3 regions of the Streptomyces sp. NPDC002499 genome follow, and region 3 is predicted to be linked to each of the others. Evidence: riboswitches for the same ligand, from Rfam matches in the RefSeq annotation. Region 3 holds a riboswitch; each other region holds the start of a gene.
What was found. Region 3 has a riboswitch for S-adenosylmethionine ahead of thrC (threonine synthase). Riboswitches for the same ligand answer to the same signal wherever they lie in the genome.
Positions count from the first base shown of each region.

Region 1: linked by a shared signal. The riboswitch ahead of ACWD5F_RS25335 (aminotransferase class V-fold PLP-dependent enzyme) and the one ahead of thrC (threonine synthase) in region 3 are both predicted to bind S-adenosylmethionine.
Region 2: linked by a shared signal. The riboswitch ahead of ACWD5F_RS25005 (amino acid ABC transporter permease) and the one ahead of thrC (threonine synthase) in region 3 are both predicted to bind S-adenosylmethionine.

Region 1 is NZ_JBSFXO010000009.1:6,218-10,923, reverse strand. Features, by position in the region: gene ACWD5F_RS25345 (rhomboid family intramembrane serine protease) at 1-100, shown strand, start outside; gene ACWD5F_RS25340 (Lrp/AsnC family transcriptional regulator) at 97-378, shown strand; gene ACWD5F_RS25335 (aminotransferase class V-fold PLP-dependent enzyme) at 411-1,772, opposite strand; SAM riboswitch class IV at 1,937-2,053, opposite strand; gene trpD (anthranilate phosphoribosyltransferase) at 2,130-3,194, opposite strand; gene qcrB (cytochrome bc1 complex cytochrome b subunit) at 3,328-4,706, opposite strand, start outside.
Region 2 is NZ_JBSFXO010000008.1:471,143-475,848, forward strand. Features, by position in the region: gene ACWD5F_RS24995 (putative leader peptide) at 8-118, shown strand; gene ACWD5F_RS25000 (glutathione S-transferase C-terminal domain-containing protein) at 273-1,136, shown strand; SAM riboswitch class IV at 1,234-1,343, shown strand; gene ACWD5F_RS25005 (amino acid ABC transporter permease) at 1,682-2,662, shown strand; gene ACWD5F_RS25010 (amino acid ABC transporter ATP-binding protein) at 2,659-3,456, shown strand; gene ACWD5F_RS25015 (ABC transporter substrate-binding protein) at 3,509-4,537, shown strand; gene ACWD5F_RS25020 (GNAT family N-acetyltransferase) at 4,618-4,706, shown strand, end outside.
Region 3 is NZ_JBSFXO010000005.1:470,999-475,704, forward strand. Features, by position in the region: gene ACWD5F_RS16235 (MoaD/ThiS family protein) at 402-677, opposite strand; gene thrC (threonine synthase) at 674-1,963, opposite strand; SAM riboswitch class I at 1,981-2,135, opposite strand; gene ACWD5F_RS16245 (glucosyl-3-phosphoglycerate synthase) at 2,306-3,250, shown strand; gene ACWD5F_RS16250 (alpha,alpha-trehalose-phosphate synthase (UDP-forming)) at 3,376-4,706, shown strand, end outside.

The DNA.
Region 1 (4,706 bases), on a different contig from region 3:
CTTCTCGCTGGGCTTCGGTTACGCGTGGGCCCGATTCCGCCGTACGACTAGAGTGAAGGCCGCCCCAGCTCCGGCCCCCGAGGGAGAGAACCAGCCGTGATCACCGCGATCGTCCTCATCAAGACCAGCGTGGACCGGATCCCCGAGATCGCGGAGTCGATTGCCTCGCTGGAATCTGTGAGCGAGGTGTTCTCCGTGACGGGTACGTATGACTTGATCGCGATGGTTCGGGTCAAGGAGCACGAGGACCTCGCGGAGGTCATCCCCGGGCGGATCAGCAAGATCCCCGGTGTGGAGGGCACGGACACGCACGTGGCGTTCCGGACGTACTCCCAGCATGACCTGGAGGCGGCCTTCGCGATCGGGTTGGACTCCTGACCACCTGAAGACCGCCTCCCGGCGAAAACCACTCACACCGCCGGGACGCAGCGGCCGTTCTCCGTGTGGTAGGTCCACTTGGCGCCTGCCGTCACCAGTTCCTTCACGGCACCGATGAAACGCTCGACGTGCTCGTCGGGGGTGCCCGCGCCGAAGCTCACCCGGATCGCGTTGAGGGACTTCTCGCCCGGGGCCGCCTCGGGAGCGCCGCATTCGCCCTGGGTCTGGGGGTCGGTGCCCAGGAGGGTGCGCAGCAGCGGGTGGGCGCAGAAGAGGCCGTCGCGGACGCCGATGCCGTACTCGGCGGAGAGGGCGGCGGCGAAGTGGGAGCTGTTCCAGCCGTCGACGACGAAGGAGATGACGCCCACGCGCGGGGCGTCATCGCCGAAGAGGGACAGGACGCGCACCTCCGGGACCTCCGCCAGACCCACCCGCACTGTCTCGATCAGGTGCTGCTCGCGCGCGACCAGCGTGTCGAAGCCCGCCTCGGTCAGCGCCTTGCAGGCCGACGCGATGGAGTAGGCGCCGATGACGTTCGGGGAGCCGGCCTCGTGGCGGGCGGCGGTGTCGTGCCACTCCACGTCCACTCCCCCGTCCTCGCGCCGGCTGACCTTGCGGCTGGCGCCGCCGCCCGCGAGGTAGGGGTCGGCCGCCTGGAGCCAGTCGGCGCGGCCGGCCAGGACGCCGGAGCCGAAGGGCGCGTACAGCTTGTGGCCGGAGAAGGCGATCCAGTCGACGTCGAGGTCCTGGACGGACACCGGGTGGTGCGGGGCGAGTTGGGCGGCGTCCAGGACGATCCGGGCGCCGTGCGCGTGCGCGGCGGCGGCCAGTTCACGGACCGGCCACAGCTCGCCGGTGACGTTCGAGGCGCCGGTGACGCAGACCAGGGCCGGGCCGTAGGGGTCACGGGCGGTGAGGGCCCGCTCCAGGGTCTCGACGGCCTGGGCCGGGGTGCGCGGGGCGTTGAGGTAGGTGACGCGGGCGTCCTGCCAGGGCAGCAGCGAGGCGTGGTGCTCGGTCTCGAAGACGAAGACCTGGCAGTCGGCGGGCAGGACCGCGGCGAGGAGGTTGAGGGAGTCCGTGGTGGAGCGGGTGAAGATCAGCTGGTCGTCGGGGCGGCAGTCCAGGAACTCCTCGACCGTCCGGCGGGCGTTCTCGAAGAGGTCGGTGGAGAGCTGCGAGAGGTAGCCGGCGCCGCGGTGGACGCTGCCGTAGTACGGGGCGTAGGCCGCCACGTCGTCCCAGACGCGCTGGAGGGCCGGGGCGCTGGCCGCGTAGTCGAGCGCCGCGTAGGTGACTTCGCCGCCCGTGACGAGCGGGACGGTGACGTCCCGGCCCAGGACGGGCAGCGGGGCACAGACGGAGGTGGCGGCGGCAGCGGTGGCGACAGACATGGCGAACTCCCGTGAGAGGCAGGCGAATTCACTGCGCGGGCGGACATGGCTCCGGCGCAGGAGAAAGGTGAAGGGGGTATGCGGAGGCGGGGCTCGGCGCCCTATCGCATTCGCTTGCTCACAGAGAACTCCCTCGAGACCAGGACCCCTGGTGTCTTTCGAGGGGCCCGCGCTTGCCGCAGACCTCGCTGCCTACGGCCTGGTCTTCACCCGGGGCACCCCGCCACGGACGGAGGGTTGCCGGACAGTCGGCCGGGGCCTCATGACTGTCACTCATGACCTGGTCCAAAAACTTACGTGAGGTGATCGTCGTCCCGCAACCCGTGTCCGGATCGCGGGACGACGACCGCCGTACCGCTACGCGTTGCTGGCCGCCGCCCAGCGCTCCAGGGTCCGCTTGGCGGCGCCCGAGTCGATCGACTCCGCCGCCTTCTCCATCCCGGCCCGGAGCTGGTCCGCCAGCGGCTCGTCACCCGGCTCCAGGGCCACCAGGGCGGCCGCCGAGTTCAGGAGTACGGCGTCCCGCACCGGGCCCGTCTCGCCGTCCAGGAGCCGGCGGGCGACGCCGGCGTTGAACTCGGGGTCGGCGCCGCGCAGCGCCTCCACCGGGACCAGCGGAAGGCCCACGTCACGGGGGTCGAAGGACTCCTCGGTGACCTTGCCGTCGCGGACGATCCACACCCGGGAGGTGGCCGTGGTCGTCAGCTCGTCGAGGCCGTCGTCGCCGCGGAACACCAGGGAGGAGTTGCCCCGCTCGGCGAAGACGCCCGCGATGATGGGCGCCATCCGTGGATCAGCGACCCCGACCGCCTGGGCCCGCACCCTGGCGGGGTTGGTCAGCGGGCCCAGCGCGTTGAACACTGTGCGGATGCCCAGCTGGCCGCGCGCGGCGCCCGCGTGACGCAGGGCCGGGTGGAACTTGATCGCGAAGCAGAAGGTGATCCCGGCTTCCTCGGCGACCTCGGCCACCCGCTTCGGGGTCAGCTCCAGGTTGACGCCGAGCCGCTCCAGGACGTCGGAGGCGCCGGACGCGGAGGACGCGGCCCGGTTGCCGTGCTTGACGACCTTCGCGCCCGTGCCGGCGATCACGATCGAGGACATCGTGGAGATGTTCACCGTCTTCGCGCCGTCGCCGCCGGTGCCGACGATGTCCACCGTCTTGCCGGACACCTCGATCACGTTGGCGTGCGCGTACATCGCGCGCACCAGACCGGTGATCTCCTCGACCGTCTCGCCCTTGGCCCGCAGCGCCACGACGAACCCGGCGATCTGCGCGTCCGTCGCCTCGCCGCGCATGATCTGGTCCATCGCCCAGAAGGTGGCGTCGGCGTCCTGGTCCTTGCCGTACAGCAGGGAGTTCAGTACCTCGGGCCAGGAACGGCCCGCCGCGATGTCGCCTCCAGCGGGGGTCACAGCGCTCATACGGCCGCTCCTGGGTGTCGTAGAAGGTGCTTCACAAGACGTGCCCCACCCTATCCAGCGCGCGGCACGGCGAAGGGCCCCGTCCGGTGTTCGGACGGGGCCCTTCGACTGTGGCGTGGCGACGCCTCAGCGATCAGTGGTGGCCGTGGCCGCTCGTGATCTCCTTGTACTCCTCGACGGTCGGCTTGGGGATCTGGGACTCCTCGCCGTAGTACGCCTCGCTCAGCTTGGCGCGCAGCTTCTCGGAGCCCTTGACCTTGCGCTCGACGCCGTTCTCGTCGACCGTCGCGCCGATCGCGGCCGGCACGTACTGCTCGTGCGCGGTGAGCGTGTGCAGCGCGTCCTGGCTGAGCGGCTCGTGCACCTCGATGAACTCACCGTGCGGCAGGCGCTTGATGATGCCCGACTCGCGGCCGTGCAGCACCTTGTCGCGGTCCCGGCGCTGGAGGCCCAGGCAGATCCGCTTGGTGGCGATGAACACGAGGACCGGCACGACGAAGAAGCCGACGCGGACGAACCAGGTGATCGCGTTGATCGACAGGTGGAAGTGCGTGGCCCAGAGGTCGTTGCCGCCACCGACGAGCAGGACGAAGTACCAGGAGATCCACGCGGCGCCGAACGCGGTACGCGTCGGGACGTTGCGCGGACGGTCCAGGATGTGGTGCTCGCGCTTGTCGCCGGTGACCCAGGACTCGATGAACGGGTAGACCGCGATCGAGACCAGGACCAGCGGGAAGATCACCAGCGGGATGAACACGCCCAGGACGAGCGTGTGGCCCCAGGCGTTGATCTCCCAGCCCGGCATGACACGGATCAGGCCCTCGGAGAAGCCCATGTACCAGTCGGGCTGGGCGCCCGTGGAGACCATGTCCGGCCGGTAGGGACCCATGGCCCAGATCGGGTTGATCGAGGCGATCGCCGCGACGGCCGCGATGACACCGAAGACCAGGAAGAAGAAGCCTCCGGCCTTGGCCATGTAGACCGGCAGGAGCGGCATGCCGACGACGTTGTTGTTCGTCTTTCCGGGGCCCGCGAACTGCGTGTGCTTGTGGTAGAAGACCAGGATCAGGTGGCCGACCACGAGCCCGAGCATGATGCCCGGCAGCAGCAGGATGTGGATCGAGTAGAACCGTGCGACGAAGTCGCCGCCCGGGAACTCGCCGCCGAAGAGGAAGAACGACAGGTACGTGCCGACGATCGGCACGGACAGGACCGCGCCCTCCATGAAGCGGACACCGGTGCCGGAGAGCAGGTCGTCCGGGAGCGAGTAACCGGTGAAGCCGGTGAACATGCCCAGGACGAACAGCAGGAAGCCGAACAGCCAGTTGACCTCACGCGGCTTGCGGAACGCGCCCGTGAAGAACACGCGCATCATGTGCACGAACATGGCGGCAAGGAAGATCAGCGCGGCCCAGTGGTGGATCTGCCGGATCAGCAGACCACCGCGCACATCGAAGGAGATGTGCATGGTCGAGTTGAAGGCCTCGGACATCATCTGGCCCTGCAGCGGGA
Region 2 (4,706 bases), on a different contig from region 3:
GAATGACATGAGGCGCCTTGGACCGGTCACCGTACGCGTGAGCCGCTCGCCTCTCCTCACCTCCCGCCGCCACATCGATCTGCTGCGCGTCTGCAGCGCGATCAGCCGCCAAGGCTGAGCCGCGCCCCTCCCGTGCCCGCGACGCCCACGCGTCGTCCCGCGACCGGACGCCACCGGCGTCGTCCGTCCGCACCGCACGGCTGAGCCCGGCCCCTTCCCGTCCGACGTCGCTTCCGCCGCGCGTACGTCCGCGCCCGCTCCCGGGGAGAGTCATGTCCGTCACACCGCTGGCCGCCCACACCACCACTCCGTCCGCGCCCGCCTTCCGGGGCCGCATCGGCGGCGATCCGCGCAGCGGCCACTACGCCGTTCCGCGCCGCTACCGCCTCCATCTGTCCACCGCGTGTCCCGACGGCCTGCGCATCGCCGTCACCCACAGCCTGCTCGGCCTGGACACCGTCTGTCCGGCGACCTACCTGCCCGCCGTCCCCGACTCCCCGCAGGGCGGCCACTCGGTGCTGCGCCCGCTGTACGAGGCGAGCGCCCACCGGTACTCGGGGCCGGCCGTCGGACCGGTGCTCAGCGACGACTGGTCCGGGCGGATCGTCAGCACCCACGCCCCGGACATCACCCGCGACCTCGCCCGCCGCTTCGGCGCCGACCGGCTCTCGCTGTACCCGTGCGGCGCCGAGTCGGAGATCGAGGCCGTCGAGCGGATGTGCGCCCAGGACATCGAGGGAGCCGCCCAGCGTGCCGGACAGTCCGGCGGAGAGCAGGCGGAGCGGGACGCGGCCCTCGAAACGCTGCTGGAGTCGCTGGGTGCGCTGGAGCGGTGGCTCGTCGGACGCGACTACATGATCCGGGATCAGATCACCGCGGCCGACGTCGAGTTGTGGGTCACCCTGGTCCAACTCGACACCGTGCACCGGCATCACCTGGACGCCTGCGCGGTCGAGCGCATCGCCGACCACCCGACCCTGTGGGCGTACGCCCGCCGCCTGGCCGCCCACCCGGCCTTCGGCACCCATCTCGACCTGGACGGCATCGCCCGCCGGCACCACGCCCACTGCCGAGGTCTGGAGGCGGCCGGCGCGGCCGTGCAGATCCTCGACTGGGCGGCCCACGCGGCCCGATAGCCGCTCACCGCCCGTCCACAGCAGCTCCACAGTCGTTCCACTTCGTGGACCGGCGTTGACATTCGTTCGGGCAAGTGTCTTGAATATCGCCCAGAACGGTCATGAGTGTCAGCGACAAGCCCTGGCTTGCTGACCGGCAACCCTCGCACCGCGGTGGGGTGCCCCAGGTGACGACCGGACCGGATGACGTTTCGGTAAGCGCGCGGCCCCTTCCGGGGGCCTCCGACAGTGACAGGTGACGCCATGTACGCAGCTCTCAGGACGGCCGCATGCCGCCCACAGAGCTGCGTGCTGTCGTACGCGAACCTGTTCGTCGCCGACCGCGCCGTCGATCTGCTCCGGGTCAGCAGCGCACTGTGTACCGCACCGGGCCGTGCCCGCTGTCGGGGCTGACGACCAGCCAGCCCGCGCACCTCTGACGCACACCCGCCTCCGCCGGTGTGCAGTTCCCCTCCCCGCCCCCAGTCCCGCGCAGCCGCGCGCGCCGCCCGTCGTCGCGCGTCCACCGCCGGGGTCCGGGGTGTCCGAACCTGCCGGAGCCCACCATGAGTGAACCCCCTGGCGCCGCCGTGTCCCTCGCCGAGGCACCGCCTGCCGACGAACCGTCAAAACCCCTCACGGCACAGCGAGTTCAGCCGCTGCGCCGGCCGGGGCGCTGGATCGCCACCGCGGTCGTGCTGGTCCTCGCGGCCCAGTTCGTGCACGGCCTGGCGACCAACCCGTTCTACCAGTGGGACCGCTTCGGCTACTGGTTCCTGCGGCCGACCATCCTCGACGGGCTGCTGATCACCCTCGAAGTGGCCGCCTACAGCGCGGTCCTCGGCCTCCTGGGCGGCATCCTGCTCGCCCTGGCCAGACTCTCCAGGTCCCCGGTGCTGCGCGCGGTGAGCTGGACCTACGTCTGGGCGCTGCGCTCGATCCCGCTCATCGTGGTGCTGCTCTTCCTCTACAACTTCAGTGCTCTGTACCGGACGTTGAGCGTCGGTGTCCCCTTCGGGCCGGCCTTCTTCTCCTTCGACGAGTCGAAACTGGCCACCGACATGGTCGTGGCCGTCATCGGCCTCAGCCTCAACGAGGCGGCCTACGCGGCCGAAGTGGTCCGCGGCGGCATCCTCTCCGTCGACCAGGGCCAGCACGAAGCGGCCTCCGCCCTCGGCCTGCCGAAGAGCTACCAGTTCCGCAGGATCGTGTTCCCGCAGGCGCTGCGCTCCATCACCCCGAACTACGTCAACCAGCTGATCGGCCTGATCAAGAGCACCTCGCTGGTCTTCTACGTCTCCCTGCTCGACCTGTTCGGCTCCGCGCAGACGATGGGCTCCACCTACCCCGGTGACATCGTGCCGCTGCTCCTCGTCGTCACCGTCTGGTACCTGATCCTGACGAGTGTCGTGTCGGTCATCCAGTTCTACGTCGAGCGGTACTACGCCCGGGGCGCCACGCGCTCCCTGCCGCCGACGCCGATCCAGAAGCTCCGCACCGGCCTCACCGATCTGCGGGCCCGTATCCGCCGGGAGGCCGCGATATGAGCGCCAAGACCCTCGAAGCGCCGACCGACATCACGCCCGCCGCGGTGGAGGTGCACGACGTGCACAAGTGGTACGGCGCCCACCGGGTGCTGGACGGCGTCGACCTGACCGTGCGGCCCGGCGAGGTCACCGTCATCCTCGGCCCGTCCGGCTCCGGGAAGTCCACGCTGCTGCGGGTCATCAACCACCTGGAGAAGCCGGAGATCGGCTACGTCAGCGTCAACGGCGAACTGATCGGCGTGAAGCGGCAGGGGGAGCGGTTGAAGGAGCTGAGCGAGCGGGCCATCCTCGCCCAGCGCAGCCGGATCGGCTTCGTCTTCCAGAACTTCAACCTGTTCCCGCACCTGACCGTCCTCGACAACGTGGCCGCGGCCCCCGTCGCCACCGGCCGGCTCGGCAAGCCCGAAGCCCTGGAACTGGCCCGCGAGTTGCTCGGCCGGGTCGGTCTCGGCGAGAAGGCCGGCGCCTATCCGAGGCAGCTGTCCGGCGGCCAGCAGCAGCGCGTCGCCATCGCACGTGCCCTCGCCCTGCGCCCCGGCGTCATCCTCTTCGACGAGCCGACCTCCGCCCTCGACCCCGAACTCGTCGGCGAAGTCCTCGCCGTCATCAAGGACTTGGCGACCAGCGGCACCACCCTCGTCATCGTCACCCACGAGATCGGCTTCGCCCGCGAGGTCGCCGACCGGGTCGTCTTCATCGACGGCGGAAAGATCGTCGAGCAGGGCCCGCCGCACGAGGTCCTCGACAAACCGCAGCACGAACGGACCCGCGACTTCCTCAGCAAGGTCCTCTGAGCCTCACCCTTCTCACCCTCAACAGTCCTGAACACCGAGCCTAGGAACAGCCATGTCTCCCCTCAGCCTTCGCAGCAGACTCACTCGCGGACTCACCGCCGGCACCGTCGTCGCCGCCCTCGCCGGCGGGCTCGCCGCCTGCGGGGGAGACAGTGACGCGGCCACCACGACCGACAACGCCGCCGCCGGCTCGGTCACCGTGGGTGCCCTGTCCCTCGGCGCCGCCAAGGAGACCACGCTGAAGGTCTCCGAAGTGAAGTCGATCAGCGCCGAGTTGCCCAAGGACATAGCCAAGAGCGGCAAGCTGGAGATCGGCGTCGGCTTCCTGCCCGCCGGCTCCCCGCCGCTCGGCTACGTCGGCTCCGACCAGAAGACCCTCACGGGTTCGGAGACCGACATCGCCCGTCTGGTCGCCGCCGTCCTCGGCCTCAAGCCCGAGCTGAAGAACTCCACTTGGGAGAACCTCTTCATCGGCCTGGACAGCGGCAAGGTGAACGTCGCCTTCTCCAATGTCACCGACACCGAGGAGCGCAAGGCGAAGTACGAGTTCGCCTCCTACCGCGAGGACAACCTCGGCTTCGCGGTGAAGGCCGACAACTCCTGGAACTTCGACGGCAATTACGAGAACCTCGCCGGCAAGACGGTCGCCGTGGGCGCCGGCACCAACCAGGAGCGGATCCTCCTGGAGTGGAAGAAGAAGCTGGCCGCCGAGGGCAAGAAGCCGCTCACGGTCAAGTACTTCCAGGACAACAACAGCACCTACCTCGCGCTGACCTCCGGGAAGATCGACGCCTACCTCTCCCCGAACCCCTCGGTCGCCTACCAGGTCTCCTCGACCAAGGGCACGGCGAAGGCGATCCGCAACGCGGGCACCTACTCCGGCGCCGGATCCTCCCTCCAGGGCCTGATCGCGGCCACCGCGAAGAAGGACAGCGGCCTCGCCAAGCCGCTGGCCGACGCGATCAACTACCTGATCAAGAACGGGCAGTACGCCAAGTGGCTGGCCGCCTGGAACCTCTCCAACGAGGCCGTCGCCAAGTCCGAGATCAACCCGCCCGGACTGCCGCTCAGCGACTCCTGACCCACCCTCTCAGCAAGGGGACCCCGCCGCGTCCCGGCGGGGTCCCCGACCCGTGCGACCAGTACCGGAGCCGTCACCCGATGTCTTCCACCGCCAGTCTCGAAACCACCACGTCCCACGTCCTGGACAACCCGGCCTGGGCCGCGCTCACCGGCCCGCACGCCCACTT
Region 3 (4,706 bases):
CCGGGTCAGACCTCACCCCCCACGGATTGGGGGCGTGCGCCGGAACGCGTCGACCGCGGCCGAATGTATCCGTCCAACTGCCGTCTGCAACAGGTCAATCCGACGAGAATTCCGGGCACGACCGGTCGGGAATCTGGCGAGAATTCATTAGAATTCAGGGCAAGTCGGGCCCCATAAAAGGCGCAAAACACACAAAAAACCTGCTTACTTTGGCTACTTCTTGTCGCCCGTGCAGCAGGTTTCCGGGGAGGCCGACCCGTGGATCGGCGGCGCGTTCCCCAACTGTACCTCGCTCAACCCCACTGAATTGCCCCCTCCGCTTCTCTCACGGAGGGGGCAATCGGATGAACTCTTCGTAATCGCTGTTACCGAAGGTAATTATCGGCCGCGATCAACCACGTTCAGCCACCGGCGACGGCGGGGATGATCGAGACGCCGGCCCCGTCCGGGGTGACCGTCTCGAGCCCCTGCTCGAACCGCACGTCGTCGTCGTTCACGTACACATTGACGAACCGCCGCAGCTTGCCCTGGTCGTCCAGCACGCGCGCGGCGATACCGGCGTGGTTCTTCTCCAGATCGGCGATGACCTCGCCGAGGGTCGCCCCTTCGGCCGCGACCTCGGCCGCGCCGCCGGTGTAGGGCCGCAGGATGGTCGGGATACGGACGGAAACGCTCATGATGCGAGGCCTGCCTCTCGGAAGGAGTCGAGGTTCGGGCGGATGGTGGCGGTCAGACCGGTGCCGGCCACCGCGTCCAGGGTCTTCAGGCCGTCGCCGGTGTTCAGCACGACCGTGGTCTTGGTCGGGTCCAGGAGACCGTTCTCGATCAGCTTTTTCGCGACGCCGACGGTCACGCCACCGGCGGTCTCCGCGAAGATGCCCTCGGTCCGCGCCAACAACTTGATCGCGTCGACCACCTGCTCGTCGTTCACGTCCTCCACCGCGCCGCCCGTCCGGCGCGCGATGTCGAGCACGTACGGACCGTCCGCCGGGTTGCCGATGGCCAGCGACTTGGCGATGGTGTTCGGCTTCTGGGGGCGGACCACGTCGTGACCGGCCTTGTAGGCGACGGACACCGGCGAGCACCCCTCGGCCTGGGCGCCGAAGATCTTGTACGGCTTGTCCTCGACGAGCCCGAGCTTGATCAGCTCCTGCAAGCCCTTGTCGATCTTCGTGAGCTGCGAGCCGGAGGCGATCGGCACGACCAGCTGATCGGGCAGCTGCCAGCCGAGCTGCTCGCAGATCTCGTACGCCAGGGTCTTGGAGCCCTCCGCGTAGTACGGCCGCAGGTTGACGTTGACGAAGCCCCAGCCCTCGCCGGCCGGGTCGCCGATCAGCTCGGAGCAGAAACGGTTCACGTCGTCGTAGTTGCCCTCGATGCCGACGAGCTCGCCGCCGTAGATCGCGGCCATGACGACCTTGCCCTGCTCCAGGTCGTGCGGGATGAACACGCACGAGCGGAAACCGGCGCGCGCGGCGGCGGCGCCGACCGCGCCCGCGAGGTTGCCGGTGGAGGAGCAGGAGAGGGTGGTGAAGTCGAACGCGCGCGCGGCCTCGATGGCCTGGGCGACGACCCGGTCCTTGAAGGAGTGCGTCGGGTTGCCGGAGTCGTCCTTCACGAAGAGCTTGCCGGCGTCGACACCCAGCTCGCGCGCGAGGTTGTCGGCCTGGACGAGCTTGGTCCAGCCGGGGTTGATGTTCGGCTTGGTCGCCACGTCCGCGGGGACCGGCAGCAGCGGCGCGTAACGCCAGATGTTCGCGGGACCCGCTTCGATCCGCTTGCGGAGCTCCTCGGTTTCGTAGGCCGAGAAGTCGTACGCGATCTCGAGCGGGCCGAAACACTCCTCGCACGCGAAGACCGGTCCGAGCGGTACCCGGTGGCCGCACTCACGGCAGGAGAGCGCCGCGGCCGGGCCGAGGTCTACGGTGGAGTCGGTGGTGCTTGCAACAGTCTGCACAGCCATGGAGGCGAGGCCCTTTCTCCTCATCTTCCTCGCGACGCATCTCGCCACGAGACGGATTTGGCACCTTCCCTAGCCGGGAGCCTCGCGTAATGATCAACATTGATCTACGAGACCGGCTGGAGGGTTGCCGGGGCTTCATCGGGCCGTATCCCTCTGCCCCTCTGGATGAGCGGTATGCAGTTGTATGAGCGGTTGTGGGCGCCTCCGACCCTCGACATGCGATGGTCATCAGCGTTGTTCAAGACTGTAACCGAAGGCCAGGACAGTTGAGCTAGCCGTCCGAACCGCGAGATGGATCACACAAGATCCACTCGCCGAGAGAACGCAGAGGAGCCGCGCACTGTGCTGAACGAAGTCGAGCGTTGGCTGAGCACCCGCTCCTGGTCCGTGACCGATCGCCCGCTCCACAAGATTCTGGCCGCGAAGCACCGCACGGGCCAGTCGGTCAGTGTCGTGCTGCCCGCGCTCAACGAGGAGGAGACCGTCGGCGACATCGTCGCCGTCATCCGTCACGACCTCATGCAGCAGGTCCCGCTCGTGGACGAGATCGTCGTCGTCGACTCGGGATCCACCGACCGCACGTCCGAGGTCGCCGCGGCGGCCGGCGCGCGGGTCGTCCACCGCGACGACATCCTGCCGCACATCCCGCCCGTACCCGGCAAGGGCGAGGTGCTGTGGCGCTCGCTCCTGGTCACCACCGGGGACATCGTCTGTTTCATCGACGCCGACCTGAAGGAGTTCTCCTCGGACTTCGTCTCCGGCATCGTCGGCCCGCTGCTCACCGATCCCGGCGTCGACCTCGTCAAGGCGATGTACGACCGCCCCCTCGGCGGCGCCGCGGGCCAGGGCGGACGCGTCACCGAACTCATGGCCCGCCCGCTGCTGAACATGCACTGGCCGCAGCTGGCCGGCTTCGTGCAGCCGCTGGGCGGCGAGTACGCGGCCCGCCGCAGCCTGCTGGAACAGCTGCCGTTCCCGGTCGGGTACGGCGTCGAGCTGGGCATGCTGGTCGACGCCCTGCATCTGGTGGGCCTGGACGCGCTCGCCCAGGTGGACGTCGGGGTGCGCAAGCACCGCCACCAGGACGGGCAGGCGCTGGGCCGGATGTCCGCCGCGATCTACCGCACCGCGCAGCTCCGGCTGGCCCGCGGGCATCTGATCCGTCCCTCGCTGACCCAGTTCGAGCGGGGCGCGGACGGTTTCGAGCCGCGCACCTACTCCGTGGACACGGAGGAGCGGCCGCCGATGGTGGAGATCGCCGAGTACGCGCAGCGGAAGGTCGCCTGACGTCGGCGGGGTCGCCCGAGGACAGCAGGAGTCACCTGACGACAGCAGGTCACCCGCCGTATACGGCCTGCTCGCGGGTGCGCTCACACGTTTGAGCGTTTCCCGGCCGGGCTAGGTTGTGGCGTATGGCTTCCACGGCTTCCACGCAGGGCGCTGCCCAGGTATTGGTCGCGTCCAACCGCGGCCCGGTCTCCTACGACGTCCGGGAAGACGGCTCGCTGGCCGCCCGGCGCGGTGGCGGCGGGCTGGTCTCCGGGCTGTCGGCGATCGGGCCGGACGCGGGCGCGCTGTGGGTGTGCTCGGCACTGTCCGACGGCGACCGCGAGGCCGTACGGCGCGGGGTCGGCGAGGACGGCGTGCGGATGCTGGACATCCCGGCCGACGTGCACGCCGACGCGTACAACGGCATCGCCAACTCGGTGCTGTGGTTCGTGCACCACATGCTGTACCAGACGCCGCTGGAGCCGGTCTTCGACGCGGAGTTCCGGCGCCAGTGGGCGTCGTACGAGACGTACAACCGCGCCTTCGCCGAGGCGCTGGCCCAGGAGGCGGCCGAGGGTGCGGCGGTGCTGGTGCAGGACTACCACCTGTGTCTGGTGCCGGGAATGCTCCGCGAACTCCGCCCCGACCTGCGGATCGGGCACTTCTCGCACACGCCCTGGGCGCCGGTGGAGTACTTCCAGATGCTGCCCGACGACATCCAGGCGCGACTGATGGAGGGCATGCTCGGGGCGGACCGGGTGGGATTCCTGACCTGGCGCTGGGCGACGGCGTTCCAGAACTGCGCGGGCGCGGTCGACACCGACCGCTGGCTCTCCACGTGGCCGTCGGGCGCGCCAAGGGCCATCGAGCACCTTCAGCAGGACGGGACCACCCACCAGGAGCGGATCACCCGCCGGACGCTGATCGGTGTCCACGGCCTCGGTGCGGACGCCGAGTTCCTGCACGCCCGCTCGCACGAGGCGGACGTCGAGGAGCGGATGGCGGCCCTGCGCGAGGAGATCGGGGCGGGGCGCAGGGCGATCGTGCGGGTGGACCGGACCGAGCTGTCCAAGAACATCGTGCGCGGGCTGCTGGCGTACCGGCAGCTGCTCGACGACCGCCCCGAGTGGCGCGAGCGGGTCGTGCACGTGGCCTTCGCCTACCCCTCGCGGCAGGACCTCGCCGTGTACCGGGACTACACCGCCGAGGTGCAGCGGGTCGCGGACGAGATCAACTCCCTTTACGGGAAGCCCGGTTGGACCCCGGTCGTCCTCCACGTGAAGGACGACTTCGCCCGCTCCCTGGCCGCGTACCGGCTCGCCGACGTGGCCCTCGTCAACCCGATCCGGGACGGCATGAACCTCGTCGCCAAGGAGGTGCCCGTCGTCTCGGACGAGGGGTGCGCGCTGGTGCTGTCCCGGGAGGCGGGGGCGTTCCAGGAGCTGGGCAAGGACGCGATCGTGGTGAATCCGTA